One region of the Providencia sp. PROV004 genome, then DNA from elsewhere that is predicted to be linked to it. Evidence: predicted binding sites of a transcription regulator. Region 1 holds the regulator's gene; each other region holds the start of a gene.
What was found. The regulator PurR, encoded in region 1, represses purine synthesis genes. The targets are predictions, from matches to a motif close to CANGCAAACGTTTGCNTG.

Region 1 (4,962 bases):
ACCATGACAGAAAAAACCGTATTTGATGTAAAGCAAAAATGCCTTCGTCAAATACGGTTTTTACGTCTTTTATTTGTGGCTTAATTTAGTCTGCGCTAGCTTCATCTGCTGGACGATATTTATCCGCAGTTTCTTTGATTAGAGACTGGAGCTCACCACGCTGGAACATTTCCATGATGATATCACAGCCACCGACCAGCTCACCATCCACCCATAATTGTGGAAAAGTCGGCCAGTTTGCGTATTTTGGCAATTCAGCGCGAATATCTGGGTTTTGTAAGATATCAACATAAGCAAAACGCTCACCACAAGAAGACAGAGCTTGTACTGCTTGAGCAGAAAAACCACAGCTCGGAAGTTTAGGAGAGCCTTTCATATATAATAAAATTGGGTTTTCTTTAATTTGGCGCTCAATTCTTTCAATAGTTGTCATTTTTAACTTCCTTAAAACAAAGATGCAGGTTTGCAGTCAGCCGGTAACTGAGAGTCTACCGCAACTTAACAGAATACATTGACTGATATAATAAGAAACTGAATTGTTTCATACAATATGCCAGTTTTATAGGGGCATTACTATAGCATTCCAAAAAGCAAAAAGGCATCTTTTCTATCTTCTCTTTACCTAAGTCAAACAAGCAGCTATTTCTAGTTAAAAATGCATATTTGATATATTCAGGTCATCTATTCGGAATATCCATATGATTTCTATGTGTAACTCCCCTATTTATTTGTTAACATTTGAGTAACGCTATTACCTTTACCTTTGTAAGGTTTAACGTGTTATCATTAATATATTAAATATCATATCGCCGATAGGCGAAACTCTAATGATAAGCAGTAACCGACTATTTCGCTCATTTTAAGAGCAAACACCCTAAGTTTTTTGATATAAAAGCAATCAAGGAGTACGAAATGTCATTTGAACTACCCGCTTTACCGTATGCAAAAGATGCTTTAGAACCTTATATCTCAGCTGAAACCTTAGAATATCACTATGGTAAGCACCATAACACGTACGTTGTTAACTTAAATAACCTAATCAAAGGCACTGACTTTGAAGGAAAATCTTTAGAAGAAATTATCAAAACTTCTGAAGCCGGAGTTTTTAACAACGCAGCACAAGTTTGGAATCACACTTTCTATTGGAATTGCTTAGCGCCAAATGCAGGTGGTGAACCAACAGGTAAAGTAGCTGATGCAATCAATAAATCATTCGGTTCTTTCGCTGAATTTAAAGCTCAATTTACTGATGCAGCAACCAAAAATTTTGGTGCAGGTTGGACATGGCTGGTGAAAAAAGCAGATGGTAGCCTTGCTATAGTGAATACATCTAACGCTGCAACACCTATTTCTGGTGATGATAAGCCCGTGTTAACTGTTGATATTTGGGAGCACGCTTACTATATCGATTACCGTAACGCTCGCCCTAAATATTTAGAAAACTTCTGGGCACTGGTTAACTGGAAATTTGTGGAAGAAAATTTAGCATAACAATTTCTGCTTGTTGCTAAGTTTAGATACTGCAAGGGCGAGATATACTCGCCCTTTTAAATTCACCCTACTCAAGGCTGAAATAAAATCAGAAAATATGCGCAGCAAGAAAGATAATTAATGCTAATGAGCCCAGCGCAGCAAGCAATCCATATTTAACATCTGTATCCATGAGTTCCTCTCATTCTAATGTAATTGAATTAATAAATAACCATGAAACAATAAAGGTTATTAAGTATACATATCCAAAAAAGTAAAACTAGTGTCTATATCACATGTTATAACATCAATTATTTCTTTCGTTTTTGCGCTAGATCAGACAAAATCGACAACAAATCGCTAAATTATTGCCAGCAAAGGATCAATGCATCAATATGCAGGTAATTTTTTAACAAGAATTCTTATAGAGACCGGTTATTGGTCAGGAGTTTTTTTCCCCCATGGCAACGATTAAAGATGTGGCGAAGCGCGCTGGCGTATCTACCACAACCGTATCCCATGTTATTAATAAAACGCGCTTTGTAGCTGATGACACTAAGGCTGCGGTTTGGGCTGCAATTAAAGAGCTCAATTATTCGCCAAGTGCGGTTGCCCGTAGTTTAAAAGTTAACCACACAAAGTCGATTGGGTTGTTAGCAACTTCCAGTGAAGCGCCTTACTTCGCTGAGGTGATCGAATCTGTTGAAAATAGCTGTTATGAAAAAGGCTATACGCTGATTCTTTGTAATTCTCATAACAATTTGGGAAAACAAAAAGCGTATTTACAGATGCTAGCACAAAAGCGCGTTGATGGCTTACTTGTGATGTGTTCCGAGTACCCTGATACCTTAATTGGTATGCTAGAAGATTACCGCAATATCCCAATGGTAGTCATGGACTGGGGAACTTCTCGTGGCGATTTTACAGATAGCATTATTGATAACTCGTTCCATGGTGGATACCTAGCAGGTCGCTATTTAATTGACCGTGGGCATCGCGATATTGGAGTGATCCCTGGTTCACTTGAAAGAAATACAGGTATTGGACGTTTAACTGGCTTCAAAAAAGCAATGGAAGAGGCCAAAATTACACTAAAAGAAGAATGGATAGTTCAGGGGGATTTCGAACCTGAGTCTGGCTATAAAGCAATGACGCAAATTTTAAGCCATAAACAGCGCCCTACCGCTGTATTTTGTGGTGGTGATATCATGGCAATGGGAGCAATTTGTGCCGCTGATGAAATGGGATTACGTGTTCCACAAGATATTTCAATCATTGGCTATGATAATGTGCGAAATGCGCGCTATTTTACACCGGCATTGACCACAATCCACCAACCCAAAGAGCGTTTAGGGCAAATGGCCTTCACAATGCTGCTCGATCGTATCGTCAATAAGCGCGAAGATGCTCAAACAATCGAAGTCCACCCTCGCCTTGTAGAACGTCGTTCTGTTGCAGATGGTCCATTTATCGATTACCGCCGATAGTACGAATAACTAGGTTGAAAGCCACTCTGCGTTAAGCGTTTCGTTATCGCCAAGGTAATCTAACAACCAGCTGAGCGCTGGTGATGTATTATTTTCCACCCAAGTTAAACAGCAAGGACTGGGTGGAAAAGGCTGCGCTAATGATAGTTCAACTAATTGGCCGTTTTCACAAAGCGGAGCCGCTCGATGCTCAGGTACCATCCCAACACATAACCCATTAACTAAACAAGCTAAGCCATTTTCCCAGTAAGGCACAACAAGCCGACGCTGGTTATCAAGAGCCCAAGTATCACGTTTGGGTAGGTTACGTGAAGTATCTTCAAGGCACAAACTAGGGTACTCTCTCATTTGATCATCGGTCAGTTTTTCACCTATTCTGGCTAATGGGTGCTCTGGGCTTGCAACACACATCCACGACATAAAACCCATATCACGGAAACTATACCTTTCACCAATTGGAGATGCTCGAGTCGCACCAATCGCAACATCTACACGCCCATCAGCAAGTGCATCCCACACCCCATTAAACACCTCTGGATGAATAAAGAGTTCGATATCAGGAAAATGACGATAAAAATCAAGAATTAGCTGTTCTGTCCGCTGTGGTTTGACAATACAATCAACGGCAATACTAAATTGACCACGCCAACCATTCGCAACTTGCTGACACTGGTGACGAGTATCTGTCATTTTTTTGATAACAGAACGGCTCTCCTTAATAAATATCGCCCCAGCTTCCGTTAGCACAACATCACGATGTCGACGCTCAAACAGAGGAACCGCAAGCCATTCTTCAACTTGCTTAACGGTATAGCTGATTGCAGAAGGTACACGGTGCAATTCTTCAGCAGCACCACTAAAGCTTCCAGTTCGAGCAACTGCATCAATCACTTCGAGTGCATGCGCAGACCACATAACTTCTCCTTTCAAAAATTTTGATAACAAGATCCAAATATTACCGTTTCACAACCTAAAAAAATAGCCTATACAATGGCGTCATCATTAACATTTTTTTAAATATCAGATAAGTAATAATTATGTCGAATACTGTGAAAAAAAACGCCCCTGGATTTATGGTGTACCTTGCAGGACTTAGCATGCTGGGGTTTTTAGCCATTGATATGTATTTACCTGCATTTGGTGCTATGCAAGACACCCTGCATACATCCGAAGGCGCGATCAGTGCTTCTCTCAGTATCTTTTTAGCTGGTTTTGCCTTCGCTCAGCTATTATGGGGGCCATTATCAGACAAACTTGGCCGTAAGCCTGTTCTCATTGTGGGCTTAACTATTTTCATTTTAAGTAGCTTAGCTATTTATTGGGTGGAAACCGCAACACAGCTATTAACACTACGTTTTTTACAGGCGGTTGGAGTCTGCTCCGCGGCTGTTTTGTGGCAAGCACTAGTTATCGACCGCTATGATGAAGCAAATACCCAAAAAGTTTTTGCTTCTATTATGCCGCTAGTCGCGCTATCCCCTGCTTTAGCGCCATTATTAGGTGCATGGGTTCTTGAGCACCAAACATGGGAAGCAATTTTCCTGATCCTAATGGCGGTGGGTATATTACTTTTATTACCAACGCTCTTTTTGAAAAATGTTTCAGTTAAAACAATAACTGATGACAACCAACCACAAGCTAAGATTTCTTTCTCAAATTTGCTCAGTTCCCCTGTTTTCAGCGGCAACGTACTAGTTTATGCATCCTGTAGTGCAGGTTTCTTCGCTTGGCTAACAGGTTCTCCCTTTATTTTACGCAATATGGGCTTCAATCCTGCTGATATTGGTTTGAGTTATATTCCACAAACTCTAGCCTTCATTATTGGTGGATATGGCTGCCGTATTTTATTAGCAAAAATCCGAGCAGAAACAATATTTCCATTGTTACTTCTTGGTTACGCGCTAAGCATGTCCATTTTATTTATCATGGCTATCTATACCACACCATCATTAACCATGATCTTGATTCCATTCTGCTTTATGGCAGCAATGAATGGAGCCTCTTA
Region 2 (4,962 bases), 520 kb from region 1:
AACAATTTGAAGGTGACTCATTAGGTTGGGCATTAAGGCAAGGTAAATCCAAAAATATTGGCGATGGTCTTAATCTTTCTAATACAAGCCGGTTTTCCTATGGTGATATTGATTTTGAATGGAAAATAGGTTCTAAGTTATCTAAAACGAAGTATGAGCGAGAGGTTAGTTCTGTTATTGACCAAGATACGTTGAACTATAATCCTTTCTCGCCAAGTGGGTCGTTAGATCTTGCGAGCGCATATACACAATTGGAAGCCAAGTATGGGATCTATACAGCAATTTTTGATTTGAATTATATGAATTATCACTTAAAAGGTTTTAAACCTGCATGTGGTGATCAAGATTTTTGTTTTCCACAGGAAGCTGCAACTTTAAATTTACGGGGTAATGGTTTTAACCCCGGAGTTTTATTATCAGCAGAAATTATTCCTGAATTCCAGCCATTTGTCAGTTATGCGCATTCAATGAGAGCGCCGAATACGCAAGAAGTTTTTTATTCTCAAGAAGGTGGTAATTCAATGAACCCATTCTTAAAAGAAGAGAAATCACAGACATGGCAAGTTGGTTTTAATAGCTTTAAACCGGATTTAATTTTTGAAGGTGACCAATTTAATATGAAGGCATTATGGTTCCATACAAAAATTAAAGACTATATTACGAGTAAGCCTTATTTACTTTGTCGCCCAAGATCAAATGCTGAACTGGCTTGGTGTTTAATGAATGATGATGTATGGGACAAAGAATTCCCAGAATTTATGCGTAAAAGCTATATGTATGTCAATGAGCCTCATGATGTTAATCTTCGTGGCTATGAATTACAGGCTAATTATGATGCAGGTATAGTTTATTCAACATTATCCTATACCAAAGAAACTGGGGATCAACCTAACTCCATAGCTAAGGTTGCTGATTTTAGTGCGGGAGATTTCACTGAGCTTCCTGATTATTATGTGACCTTGGATTCAGGTGTGCGTTTATTGGATGAAAAATTAACCGTAGGTACAACTATTACATGGACCGGCCCTTCAAAACGAATTGGTGTAGAGTCTATCGTTGATAACGATGGAAATGCACTAAAAGATAAGTATGAAAAACAACCTACAATCATTGATTTATATACAGACTATGAAGTTAATAAAAACTTTAAATTGATGATGACGGTTAATAATATCACGAATAAAAATTATTCGGATGCATTAAATCGTGCAAATTCTACCGCTATTATGGAAGAACGCGGTAAAAATAATGCAACAGCAAGAGGGCGTACTTATATGATTGGTGGACAGGTGCGTTTCTAATCAACGTATAAATTTAACACCACTTATCCCGTTATTTTTATCGAGATAAGTGGTTAAAATAATTATTTCGATATTCTTTTTACTTTAACCTTCTCAATATGAGTAACTTGGCTTTCAACCCAGCCATCATTAAGGCGAGTTTTCAGTGGTTGGCCAACTTTCACTTGGCTGGTTTTTTTCAGTACGGTGCCTTTAGCGGTTTCACTGATACTAAACCCGCGAGCTAAGGTGGCTAATGGGCTAACTGCTTCCATTTTTGAACAAGCGACAGCGAAACGTTGGCGGTAACTGTTAACCAAACTCGTGACCATATTCTGCAAATGATACTGTGTCTGCTGCAACTGACGTTGCTGTTTTTGCAATTGAGGGCGCAAATCATTTTGCAGTAAACGACGGTCGAGCCTTTCGAACTTAGATGTTGAATTTTGTAGTTGTCGAGTCATCGACTGCGCAAGTTTTTGTTGCAATAAATTAAGTTGATTATGTTGCCGTGCCAAACGTAATTGTGGGTGTTGTTGCTGTAAACGGTGATGCAAACGAGCAAACCTTTGTTGTTGACCTGCTACATAATAATCCATTGCCATTTCAAGGTGTTGCTGCGCAGATTTTAGCTGACGGAGCATTTCTAACTGGTTACGGCTAACAAGCTCGGCCGCTGCAGATGGGGTGGGTGCTCTTACGTCCGCCACATAGTCGGCAATCGTCACATCGGTCTCATGACCAACAGCGCTAATTATAGGCAGTTGACTAGCAAAAATGGCTCTAGCAACGATTTCTTCATTAAATGCCCATAAATCTTCAAGTGAACCGCCCCCGCGACCGACGATCAACACATCACATTCTTGACGCAAATTTGCTAGCTCAATCATCCGAGCAATTTGTGCTGGTGCCATCTCACCTTGAACGGCCGTTGGGTAGATAATGATAGGCAGGGAAGGGTCGCGACGACGTAAAATATTTAAAATATCATGTAGGGCTGCACCCGTTGCCGAGGTAATGATACCGACGGATTTAGCTGGGCTAGGTAGTGGTTTTTTATGAATAATATCAAACAAACCTTGGGCACTTAGTGTTTGTTTTAATAGCTCAAAACGTTGTTGCAGTAAGCCTTCACCGGCTGGTTGCATGCTCTCAAGGATTAATTGATAGTCACCTCTAGGTTCATATAAGGTCACTGTCGCTCGAACTAAAACTTGCTGGCCATTTTGTGGGCGGAAAGTGACTCGTGCATTTTGCCCACGGAACATGGCCGCTCGCACCTGCGCTCGGTCATCTTTTAAGGTTAAGTACCAATGACCTGAACTGGGTTGTGAAAAATTGGAAATTTCAGCTGTTAACCAAATACGCCCCATTTGGCTATCGAGAAGTTCCCGAACCGATTGGTTAAGCTTACTAACAGAGTAAATTGCGCTATTTTGTGAAGTCGACATGTGAGCCAGATCAAATTTTAAAACAATGACTTAATCGATAGATACTAACGCAGCTATAGGAGTTATCAAGTTTTTTTTCAAAAAAGTGCTGGAAGCAACCGTTTTCGGTGTGTATAATGCCGCGGCAATATTTTATACCTTTCCATAACGCTGCCTGGTGGGATATTGCCTATGTTACGCATTAAAAAAGAAGCACTAACTTTCGACGACGTTTTACTCGTTCCTGCACACTCAACGGTATTACCGAATACCGCAGACTTATCAACTCAACTGACTGCAAACATCCGCCTGAACATTCCTATGCTTTCTGCAGCCATGGATACTGTCACAGAATCTGACCTTGCTATTGCTTTAGCACAAGAAGGTGGCATTGGTTTCATCCATAAAAATATGACTATTGAGCGCCAAGCGGAAGAAGTTCGCCGCGTAAAAAAACATGAAAGTGGTGTCGTAACGGACCCTGTTACAGTAACTCCGGATACCACTATTCGTGAAGTGCAAGAAATGGCTGAGCGCAATGGTTTTGCTGGTTATCCAGTCGTGGCAAACGATAACTCATTAGTTGGTATTATTACAGGCCGTGATGTTCGTTTCGTGACAGATTTAGACCAACCTGTTACTGCGGTGATGACGCCAAAAGAACGTTTAGTCACCGTGAAAGAAGGCGAAGCACGCGAAATCGTTTTGCAAAAAATGCACGAAAAGCGCGTAGAAAAAGCCTTAGTGATCGATGATAACTTTCATTTGTTAGGGATGATCACGGTTAAAGACTTCCAAAAAGCAGAACGTAAGCCAAACGCGTGTAAAGACGAGCAAGGCCGTTTACGTGTTGGTGCTGCGGTTGGTGCAGGCGCAGGGAATGAAGAACGTGTTGACGCGCTGGTGGCTGCTGGCGTTGATGTTTTATTAATTGACTCATCACATGGTCATTCAGAAGGCGTACTACAACGTATCCGCGAAACTCGCCAAAAATACCCTGACTTACAAATTATTGGTGGTAACGTTGCAACAGCGGAAGGGGCGAAAGCCTTAGCGGATGCAGGTGTTAGCGCGGTTAAAGTGGGAATTGGTCCGGGTTCAATCTGTACTACGCGTATCGTCACTGGCGTGGGTGTACCACAAATCACGGCTATTGCTGAAGCGGCGGAAGCACTTGAAGGTACGGGTATTCCTGTTATTGCGGATGGTGGGATTCGTTTCTCAGGTGACATCTCTAAAGCTATCGCGGCAGGCGCTGCGTGTGTGATGGTCGGCTCAATGTTCGCAGGAACTGAAGAGTCTCCAGGAGAAACTATTTTATTCCAAGGCCGTACTTACAAAGCATACCGTGGTATGGGCTCACTTGGTGCAATGTCTAAAGGCTCGTCAGACCGTTACTTCCAATCAGATAATGCGGCAGACAAATTAGTGCCAGAAGGTATTGAAGGCCGCGTAGCGTATAAAGGCCGATTAAAAGAAATCATTCATCAACAAATGGGTGGCTTACGCTCCTGTATGGGGCTGACAGGTTGTGGTACTATTGATGCATTGAGAACAAAAGCAGAATTTGTTCGTATCAGTGGAGCCGGTATCCAAGAAAGCCACGTCCATGATGTTACTATCACGAAAGAATCTCCAAACTATCGTTTGGGGCAATAATCGATAAAATTTCTCAGGGTGGCGCATTCGTTCGATTGCGTCACCGATTCTTATTTTTGACTTGAATTTTTGGAATTCTCCTCAAATGACAACAAATATCCATAAACATCGCATTCTTATTCTTGATTTCGGCTCGCAATATACACAGCTGATCGCCCGTCGTATCCGTGAAATTGGCGTTTACTGTGAACTCTGGGCGTGGGACGTTACAGAAGAACAAATTCGAGAATTTAATCCAAACGGTATCATTCTTTCTGGTGGGCCAGAAAGTACGACTGAATCAGATAGTCCACGTGCTCCTGATTACGTATTTAATGCAGGTGTTCCTGTATTAGGTATTTGTTATGGCATGCAAACCATGTCAATGCAACTGGGTGGCGCAGTTGAGGTCTCTGGTGAACGTGAGTTCGGTTATGCCAATGTTGAAATCACTGAGCAATGTGAATTATTCCGTGATATTCATGACTCTCTGAACGAAGCTGGCAAGCCAGTACTTGATGTCTGGATGAGCCATGGTGATAAAGTTACCGCTATTCCTGCGGATTTTAAAACTATTGCCAGCACGCCAAGCTGCCCATATGCCATCATGGCAA
Region 3 (4,962 bases), 2.2 Mb from region 1:
TCCATTACGGTTAGTTACGGGTTTAGCGAGTGGCGTGATGATTTGCTTGGGAGAAACGTGGATTAATGAATTATCCCCTGAAAATAAGCGGGGTCGGATCTTAGCAATCTATACTACCGTGTTCACAGTAAGTCAGCTACTTGGGCCTTCATTTATTGCTTATTATGGTGTGGAAGATAAATCGCCTTTATTGATTTGTACGTTGATCCATTTAATCTCTGTAGTGCTATTTATTTTAATGGATCAAAAAGTTGGTGACCGTTTAGCTGAAAATGCCGCGCAATCTAATTTTTCAATTATTCAATTTGTAAAAATTGCACCGGGTATTTGTGGTGGAATTTTATTTTTTGCTTTTTTTGACGGAACCATTTTATCGATGTTCCCAATTTATGGTATGGGAATGGGGCATACAGAGGCGGTTGCTGCATTAATGATTAGCGCCATCCTTGCTGGAGATGCCATTATGCAGTTACCTTTTGGCTGGCTTGCAGACCATATGAATAGAGAAAAACTGTACCGAATTTGTGGTATTATCACACTCGCAGCTAGCTTATTATTACCCTTCCTTATTACTCAACCTTATCTGATTTGGGTTCTGTTATTTATCTTAGGAGCCACGGCAGGGGCAATTTATACGATTGCCTTGGTACAAATTGGCCAATATTTCAAAGGGAATGAATTGATCATCGCTAATGCAGCGGCGGCCATGCTATGGGGAATTGGTAATTTATCAGGGCCATTATTGGCGGGAGTGGCGACTTCAATCTCACCAGTGGGCTTACCGGTGCTATTGGTTCTGTCTGTGGCAGTATTTTTATGGTTCACACGAGAAAAATATAGCGCTCAAATGGTTGAACAAGTCAGCCCATAAAGCGCATTTGTGGTGCCCTACTTAAGCTAGAGAGCACCACAAATAGATTATTCAATAACTTTATACACAACAAGGTTTTCTCGGAATTCATCTGGCCGATGATTGTGCCAGAATAATTCCATGCCTTGCGGTGCAGGTTTGATTGTTTTCGAGAGTACAATTAACCAGCGGCATTGTTCAGGTTTTTCAAAGCGGTCTTGGCGTTGGTGTAATACGCCAGTGTAATAGTAGAGCATCGGTGCTTCAGATTCGCCAATATTATCAGAAGCCATACAATCGTTTTTTGTAAATTGGCCTGCTAAATGCTGGTTTAAATCGACAAAAACCCCTTCGAAACCTTTTGCGTAGTCTATCCAGCCCAAAAACAAGGTTAAAATTATCCCCCAAGCGGCACATAGGCCTAATAACCAATTTTTCATCATGTGAAAAGCCGGTGAGATAAAGTTTGGAATAATTTTATTGCGTAAAAACCACACTAATGTAATCAACAGACCACTGATAAATGCAATGGAAGAAAAGGGCATTTGGTAGCTCATAGGAAGCCAGCGGCTAAATGGAGCTAGCCATTCTTGTTGGTGGCCAGCCAAGGTGATGAAATAGCAGAGCCATAAAAACAGAATGAGTACAGTCCATAAAATAGCCGCAAAGCGAGCGATACCATTAAGAATTTTTTCAGGGAAACTGAGTAGTGTTAGGGTTCCTAATATGGCCATGGGGGCAACAAAAGGGAGTAAATATAGCGCGCGACCAGACGCTGAAATCTGTAAAAAAATGATACCTAATAAAGGAAATAGCGCCAGCAGAAACTCATTTGAATTAAATAAACGTTTAATCGGGTGCCTTAGAAAATAAGCGACAGCCAGTAAACCGGAAGGAAAGGCAAATAAGGAAACTGCCGCTGGAATGCGAGTTAAATTAGCTTTTGCCCCTAATTTTTCAACCGAAAAACCAAAGAAGCGGCCGATATTATTTTCCCAAAACCACACAAGAAATAAATCGGGATGCTGAAGATACAGTTGGATAGGCCAAGGTAAAATGGCGATAAGCGCGATTAACCCCGCCGTTAAACTGTATAACCAAAACTGCTTAGTTCGGCATTGAGCAAGAAAAATAGGTGATAAAAAAAGGCAAATCCAGAGAACGCCAGGAATAAAAACGCCTTTTGACAACATGGTGACGATGGTCCCAAGAGATAACCAAAGTGCAGACATGCGCATTTTTTGTTGTTGTATCAGCCCCAATAACCCATATAAGCCAATAGTTGTTCCTGCCATTAGTGCAACATCGGTAAACATATCATGGCTATGCCTGATAATACCGGGAGCACAGGCATACAGTGCAAAAGCGACCCAAATCCGAGTATCAGTGAAGTCTGTGGCTTGGAAAAAACGACGCGCCAAAAGGATAAAAAATGAAAAATTAATAACCGAAAAAATTAAGCTTGCACTACGGGCTGCATCATAAAGTGGCATCAAGCTTGATAACCAATGAGAGGTAATCGTAGCAACCCAATAATAAAGCGGAGGTTTTTCCATAAATGGTTCACCCGCATTTGTGGGAACTAACCATTTACCAGTTTCATACATAGTTTGAATAATACCAAAACTATAATTTTCATCTTGCTTCCAAGGGCTATGGCTATATATTCCTGGTAATAAATACAGAGCAAGAAAACTAATAAAAAGCAGTAAAATACTCCGCTGTAATATGATTAATGGTGCATTCTTATTTGACATTTTAATACGTTTTATGTGTTTTTTACTTGATTAAATTGAAACTATAACTGCGGTTGATAATAATTGAGCTTATGTACTTAAATATATATTTACTCAGTGAATGATATTTTTTTAATGAAAAACAATAAGAAATGTATTTTTAGCCACATTTTTAACAGACGCATATTACCACCAGTAAATAAGTTTTTAGCTATTGGTTTTGTAAGCAAATATTCTTGGATTGTATCAAAAAAATAACCTTCCACTTTAAACAGACATTATATGAAAGGTATTTAGCTATTTTTACGTAAAATAAATGTAACTAAAAAGAATCATTATTTGAAAATAATGTTCATTGCTTAAGAGCCTATATATTTGGGAGCGGGGGAAAGAACAAACGGGTAAGAAATGCTAAAAATGCTTGATCATTCCCCCTGTTTAGAATGATAATTGCTCCCCTCACGATACGTTTTATTCTATTTTAAAAACCAAACGATTGCGCAACTGTTTTTATTGGGATTTTTTCTCAGCCAGTTTGTTTTTTCTTAAAAACGTAATCGTTTACGTCAACGTATAAATTAGTCGTTAGCAGTATTTGAAAGTCGTCGTTTTCCATTAAACAGCAGAGGTATACCATGTCAGGCCAACAGGCTTCATCCAGTTGCAAATTGGATTCATTTTTCAAGATAACAGCGCGCGGCTCTTCAGTTCGCCGTGAAATCATTGCAGGATTAACCACATTCTTAGCGATGGTTTATTCTGTCATCGTTGTACCTGGCATGTTAGGGCAAGCAGGGTTCCCACCAACAGCGGTCTTTATTGCAACTTGCTTAGTGGCTGGTTTTGGTTCTTTATTGATGGGGTTATGGGCCAATCTACCGATGGCGATTGGTTGTGCTATTTCACTGACTGCATTTACCGCATTTAGTTTGGTATTAGGGCAGCAAATTAGTATTCCTGTGGCATTGGGCGCTGTCTTTTTAATGGGGTGTTTGTTCACCATCATTTCTGTGACAGGTATTCGTAGTTGGATTTTACGCAATATGCCAATGGGTATTGCTCATGGCACAGGTATTGGTATCGGCTTATTTTTACTGTTAATAGCTGCTAATGGGGTGGGTTTAGTGATCAAAAACCCAAATGCAGGCCTGCCTGTTGCTCTAGGTGAATTTACATCTTTCCCTGTATTAATGTCATTAGCTGGGTTAGCGGTCATTTTTGGTTTAGAAAAACGCCGCGTTCCGGGTGGCGTATTACTTGTTATTATTGCAATTTCAATTATTGGTTTAATTTTTGATCCTGCGGTTAAATATCAAGGCTTTTTCAAGTTGCCTTCATTGGGTGATGATGGGCTTTCATTAGTTTTCAATATGGATATCATGGGCGCATTACAGCCAATGGTATTGCCAAGCTTACTTGCATTAGTGATGACCGCTGTTTTTGATGCAACGGGGACTATTCGCGCGGTGGCGGGACAAGCCAATTTATTGGATAAAGACGGCCAAATTATTGATGGTGGTAAAGCGTTAACCGCAGACTCCGTGAGCAGTATCTTTGCGGGGGCGATTGGCGCATCTCCTGCTGCTGTGTATATTGAATCTGCAGCGGGTACCGCTGCTGGTGGTCGTACAGGCTTAACCGCAGTGGTTGTCGGCGTACTATTTTTACTCATTCTCTTTTTATCGCCACTTTCTTATTTGGTACCTGCCTATGCAACGGCGCCGGCATTGATGTATGTTGGGCTTTTAATGTTAAGTAATGTCTCTAAGCTTGATTTCGATGACTTTGTAGATTCAATGTCTGGTTTATTGTGTGCGGTATTCATTGTTCTGACTTGTAATATCGTCACGGGTATCATGTTGGGCTTTGCTGCTTTGGTTATCGGCCGTATTTGTGCAGGTGAATGGCGCAAATTGAATATTGGCACAGTCATTATTGCGGTACTTTTAGTGGCGTTTTACGCTTCAGGATTGGCAATCTAAAGTATATTATTTCAATAGGGTGGCTAATGTTGCCACCTTTTTAACTTATTGTATTAATTAATCGTAAAGTCTCAATTTTTTCCCCGAAAATGGATGGCTAAGGATAAAATAGAGAGAAGGCGGTTAATCAAGTGGATGTGCATGATTTCCACTGGTGAATGGCTGGGTTTTAATAATCATGGTCTGGACGGTGCTATCTCTTACTATGCGGCGGCAGGCAATATTTTAGGTTCTAGTCGCTAGGTTAATTCAGTAAGGGCAACATGGAAATTTTCTTTACTATTCTTATTTTGATTTTAGCTGTCTCTGTTTCAGGGGTTGCCGCTAAAATTCTTCCTATTCGTATTCCTCTTCCTCTCATTCAAATTGCTATTGGTGCGCTATTAGCATGGCC
Region 4 (4,962 bases), 560 kb from region 1:
TGACCAATATGGATAACGGCTCCGCTCACACCAATAATTAAAATCACTGAGGTTAAAATCAAATTTTGTGGCTTGTTATAATCGACTTTTGAATCAATCAACACTCGAATACCTGATGCACCAATTACCCCGTACAATAAGAGTGAAACCCCGCCCATCACAGGAACTGGTACTAATTGGATAGCAGCCGCTAATTTACCAACACAAGATAATAAAATAGCAATAATTGCGGCTCCGCCAATTACCCAAGTGCTGTATACCTTGGTAATAGCCATGACCCCAATGTTTTCACCATAAGTCGTATTTGGTGTCGAGCCAAAGAAACCGGAAATCACCGTAGAAAACCCATTAGCAAACATTGAACGATGTAAACCTGGTGATTTCATTAAGTCACGTTCAACAATATTCGCAGTGACGACCAAGTGCCCTACGTGCTCAGCGATAACCACTAATGCAGCGGGCAAAATGGTTAAAATAGCAAACCATTCGAAGCGTGGAGTATAAAATGTAGGAATAGCAAACCACGGCGCTTCAATAACCGGGGTAAAGTCCACAATGCCCATAAAATAGGACAATGCATAACCCGCTAAAAAGCCAATCAAAATTGGAATAATAGATAAAAACCCACGGAAAACGACCGCGCAGAGAATAGTGACTGACAACGTGGTCAGGGAAATAATTAACGTGTTCGAATCAACCACTGCGCCATCTTTAGGTAATAGCCCAGCCATACCTGCAGCCGTTTGAGCTAATTCTAAACCAATTACGGCTACGATTGCCCCCATTGCTGCTGGGGGGAACATGACGTTTATCCACCCTCTTCCTGCAACTTTAACAATCAGTGCAACAATACAGAACAGCACGCCACAGATAATGAAGCCGCCAAGTGCCAGCTCATAACCTAATGGTAATAAAATCAGCACTGGGGAAATAAATGCAAAACTTGAGCCTAAATAAGCAGGAATTTGCCCTTTACAAATAAACAGATACAGCAGCGTTCCGATCCCATTAAACAGCAAAATTGTAGCGGGGTTTACACCAAACAGAATCGGTACGATAACGGTTGCGCCAAACATAGCAAATAGGTGTTGAAGGCTCAGTGGTATAGTTTGTAATAATGGTGGTCTTTCTTCAACACTGATGGTGCGACGTGTCATGTGGCTTTATCCTCTTTTAGCGAAATGGCTAATCACTGAATAAGCAGTGAGTCTCTACAATTAATCAAAAAAAAGCCGACTTCTCAGTCGGCTTATCATTATTTAGTACCAAATATCTTGTCGCCCGCATCACCGAGACCCGGAACGATATATCCCTCTTCATTTAAATACTCATCAATTGAAGCGGTATATAATTCAACATCTGGATGCGCAGCTTCCAACGCTTTTAAACCTTCAGGCGCTGCAACAAGAACTAAGATTTTAATCGAGGTACAACCCGCATTTTTTAATAAATCAATGGTAGCAATCATTGAGCCACCCGTCGCTAACATTGGGTCGACCACTAATGCCATACGTTCTTCAATGTTAGAGGCGAGTTTTTGGAAATAAGGGACAGGCTGCAGTGTTTCTTCATCACGATAAACACCTACCACACTGATACGTGCACTTGGAATGCTATCTAATACACCGTTCATCATACCAATACCCGCACGAAGAATTGGTACTACAGTGATTTTCTTACCTTTAATTTGTTCTATTTCTACAGGACCACACCAACCATCGATAGTCACTTTTTCAGTTTCAAGGTCAGCAGTTGCTTCATAAGTCAGTAGGCTACCAACCTCTGAGGCCAGTTCACGAAAGCGCTTTGTGCTTATATCATGATCTCGCATCAGGCCGAGTTTATGTTTAACGAGAGGGTGTTTTACCTCAACGATCTTCATGGGTTTCTCCTACTATTTAAGACGGCGGCGGACAAAAAAATCGCCGGATTATACCTCTTTTAGCTTTGGTTGCCACTAGATAACGCTTGATTTTGGTCAAAACAACAACGATTAACGCCATTTTTTTAAAAATTATACCTCATCTCAGTTAAGTTGAAATTGGTAAAACCGCAAATTTGATTTAAATAAATACATTTCTTATTTTGCTATACAACTTCTATAACGTTCTACCATTCTTCGATTATGCGTACCCAAAAATTTCCAACACAAAGCTATCGCAAACGTTTGCCTAGCCTGTTAGAATAATGTCAATGATGTTATTTTTCTCAAAAATGTAATTGCCTTGGGGGCCGTAGTGACTGATAAAACCTCTCTCAGCTATAAAGATGCCGGTGTTGATATTGATGCGGGTAACGCCTTGGTTGAACGTATTAAAGGTGTCGTAAAAGAAACCCGCCGCCCAGAAGTCATGGGAGGTCTTGGGGGATTCGGTGCATTATGTTCCCTACCGCAGAAATACCGTGAGCCTGTTTTAGTTTCAGGCACTGACGGTGTCGGTACCAAATTACGCTTAGCAATGGATTTAAAACGTCATGACTCCATTGGGATTGACCTTGTGGCTATGTGTGTCAATGACTTGATTGTTCAAGGCGCAGAGCCCCTGTTCTTCCTTGATTATTACGCGACCGGTAAACTAGATGTCGATACCGCTGCGAGTGTGATTACGGGTATCGCAGAAGGTTGTAAACAGTCAGGTTGTGCGTTAGTGGGTGGTGAAACCGCGGAAATGCCGGGAATGTACCATGGTGAAGACTACGATGTGGCTGGTTTCTGTGTGGGTGTTGTTGAACGCTCAGAAATCATCGATGGTAGCAAAGTGAGTGCTGGTGACGCCTTAATTGCTTTAGCCTCTAGCGGCCCGCATTCAAATGGTTACTCGCTGGTTCGCAAGATCCTCGAAGTCAGCCAAACCAACCCAGAAGAAACTCAATTAGATGGGAAACCTTTAGCTGACCACTTATTAGAACCAACACGCATTTACGTTAAAAATGTATTAGAGCTGATCGCAAACAGCGATATCCATGCAATTGCCCACATTACTGGTGGTGGTTTCTGGGAAAATATTCCTCGCGTACTGCCTGACAACACACAAGCAATTATTGACGGTAGCAGCTGGCAATGGCCTGCTGTCTTTAACTGGCTGCAGCAAGCTGGTGATGTGAGCACTCATGAAATGTACCGTACCTTCAACTGTGGTGTGGGGATTATTATTGCTCTACCACAACAGGAAGTTGAAAATGCACTTGCTCTGTTGAACAAGCTTGGCGAAAACGCATGGCAAATCGGTACAATTGGCGCATTACCAGCGGGTGAAGAGCAGGTTGTGATCCGCTAATGAAAAAAATTGTTGTCCTCATTTCTGGCAGCGGTAGTAATTTGCAATCATTAATTGATAGCTGCCGCACTGGGGCAATTGGCGCTCACATTGTTGCTGTCATTAGCAACCAAGCCAATGCTTATGGGCTTGTTCGGGCACAACAGGCTGGAATACCAGCCTGTTTTTTAGATGCCAAACAGTATACTGACCGCCAAGCATATGATGCTGCATTACTCGCACAAGTCGACCAATATCAGCCTGATTTAGTCGTATTAGCGGGTTTTATGCGTATCTTATCAGCCCAATTCGTCAACCACTTTGCGGGTAAATTACTCAATATCCATCCTTCTTTGTTACCGAAATACCCCGGTTTACACACGCATCGTAAAGCGCTAGAAAATGGGGATAAAGAACATGGCACATCCGTTCATTTCGTTACCGAAGAACTGGATGGCGGGCCAGTTATTTTGCAAGCTAAAGTGCCTATCTTTGAACAGGATAACGAAGACGATATTATCGAGCGGGTAAAAGCCCAAGAACATACGATTTACCCATTAGTTGTTGAGTGGTTCATTAGTGGCCGATTAACAATGCAAAAAGGTAAAGCTGTGTTAGATAACCGAATTTTACCGCAACAAGGTTACGCTAACGAATAATATTCGTGATGAGCAAAACGTCATTTCAAGGGTGGGTATCCACCCTTTTTCTTCGCATTCACATAAAAACACGATCGCAAGCTATTACATAAAAACATTAGCGTTGGGTAAAATGAATTATTTTTCAACAAGGTGATAATCTCTCTGTGCTGTGTCATTATTTTATCGCAAATAAATGTTATCCTTATAGTCGAAGAACAAAACCATTTTCCTAACTAAATAGAGGTATTTTTATGACGACCGGGCAAGTTCATCCGTTTAGGTTGCGCCCACTTGAACGTGAAGATTTAGCATTTATTCACCAGCTTGATAACAATGCCAGTGTTATGCGTTATTGGTTTGAAGAACCTTATGAAGCTTTCGTTGAATTAAGCGATCTTTACGATAAACATATTCATGACCAGTCTGAACGCCGTTTTATCGTTGAAAATGACAGTGAGAAAGTTGGCTTAGTCGAATTGGTAGAAATTGATTATGTTCACCGACGCTCTGAGTTTCAAATTATCATTGCACCGAGCCATCAAGGCCATGGCTATGCGAGTCGCGCTGCGAAATTAGCAATGGACTACGCGTTTTCCGTACTAAACTTATATAAACTTTATCTTATTGTTGATAAAGAAAATGTTAAAGCTATCCATATTTATAATAAACTAGGCTTCCATACTGAAGGCGAACTGATCGACGAATTCTTTGTCAATGGTCGCTATCACACCGCTATCCGTATGTGTATTTTTCAGCAACAATATTTTACGATGAAGCAACAATCTGCTAATCCAGAAAGTGTTATTACCCAAGATAAAGCAATTAAACAACACATTTAGCTAACTGACTGGTATCATAGCCATAAAGTAACAAGAGTCTAATACGGAGTTAGAATGTCCCAAGAACGTCTCTATCATGAAAAAGAGTTAAGCTGGCTGTCTTTTAACGAGCGTGTTTTACAAGAAGCAGCCGACAAGCGTAACCCTCTTATTGAGCGAATGCGTTTTTTGGGAATTTATTCCAATAATCTAGACGAGTTTTATAAAGTCCGCTTCGCCGACGTT

Region 2: guaB (IMP dehydrogenase) is a predicted target of PurR. The motif match lies at 2,823-2,840, and genes of this name have one in related genera.
Region 3: FVA69_RS02475 (NCS2 family permease) is a predicted target of PurR. The motif match lies at 3,137-3,154, and genes of this name have one in related genera.
Region 4: purM (phosphoribosylformylglycinamidine cyclo-ligase) is a predicted target of PurR. The motif match lies at 2,157-2,174, and genes of this name have one in related genera.

What each region holds. Positions count from the first base shown of each region.
Region 1 covers NZ_CP042859.1:2,762,741-2,767,702, forward strand. Annotated here, with positions in the region: gene FVA69_RS12435 (Grx4 family monothiol glutaredoxin) at 86-433, opposite strand; gene sodB (superoxide dismutase [Fe]) at 913-1,491, shown strand; gene purR (HTH-type transcriptional repressor PurR) at 1,932-2,957, shown strand; gene punR (DNA-binding transcriptional activator PunR) at 2,967-3,872, opposite strand; gene punC (purine nucleoside transporter PunC) at 3,995-4,962, shown strand, end outside.
Region 2 covers NZ_CP042859.1:2,238,077-2,243,038, forward strand. Annotated here, with positions in the region: gene FVA69_RS09865 (TonB-dependent receptor domain-containing protein) at 1-1,301, shown strand, start outside; gene xseA (exodeoxyribonuclease VII large subunit) at 1,364-2,731, opposite strand; gene guaB (IMP dehydrogenase) at 2,903-4,369, shown strand; gene guaA (glutamine-hydrolyzing GMP synthase) at 4,455-4,962, shown strand, end outside.
Region 3 covers NZ_CP042859.1:585,999-590,960, forward strand. Annotated here, with positions in the region: gene FVA69_RS02465 (MFS transporter) at 1-871, shown strand, start outside; gene FVA69_RS02470 (hypothetical protein) at 919-2,607, opposite strand; gene FVA69_RS02475 (NCS2 family permease) at 3,222-4,568, shown strand; gene FVA69_RS02480 (Na+/H+ antiporter) at 4,832-4,962, shown strand, end outside.
Region 4 covers NZ_CP042859.1:2,205,673-2,210,634, reverse strand. Annotated here, with positions in the region: gene uraA (uracil permease) at 1-1,157, opposite strand, end outside; gene upp (uracil phosphoribosyltransferase) at 1,256-1,882, opposite strand; gene purM (phosphoribosylformylglycinamidine cyclo-ligase) at 2,238-3,278, shown strand; gene purN (phosphoribosylglycinamide formyltransferase) at 3,278-3,916, shown strand; gene speG (spermidine N1-acetyltransferase) at 4,150-4,737, shown strand; gene ppk1 (polyphosphate kinase 1) at 4,792-4,962, shown strand, end outside.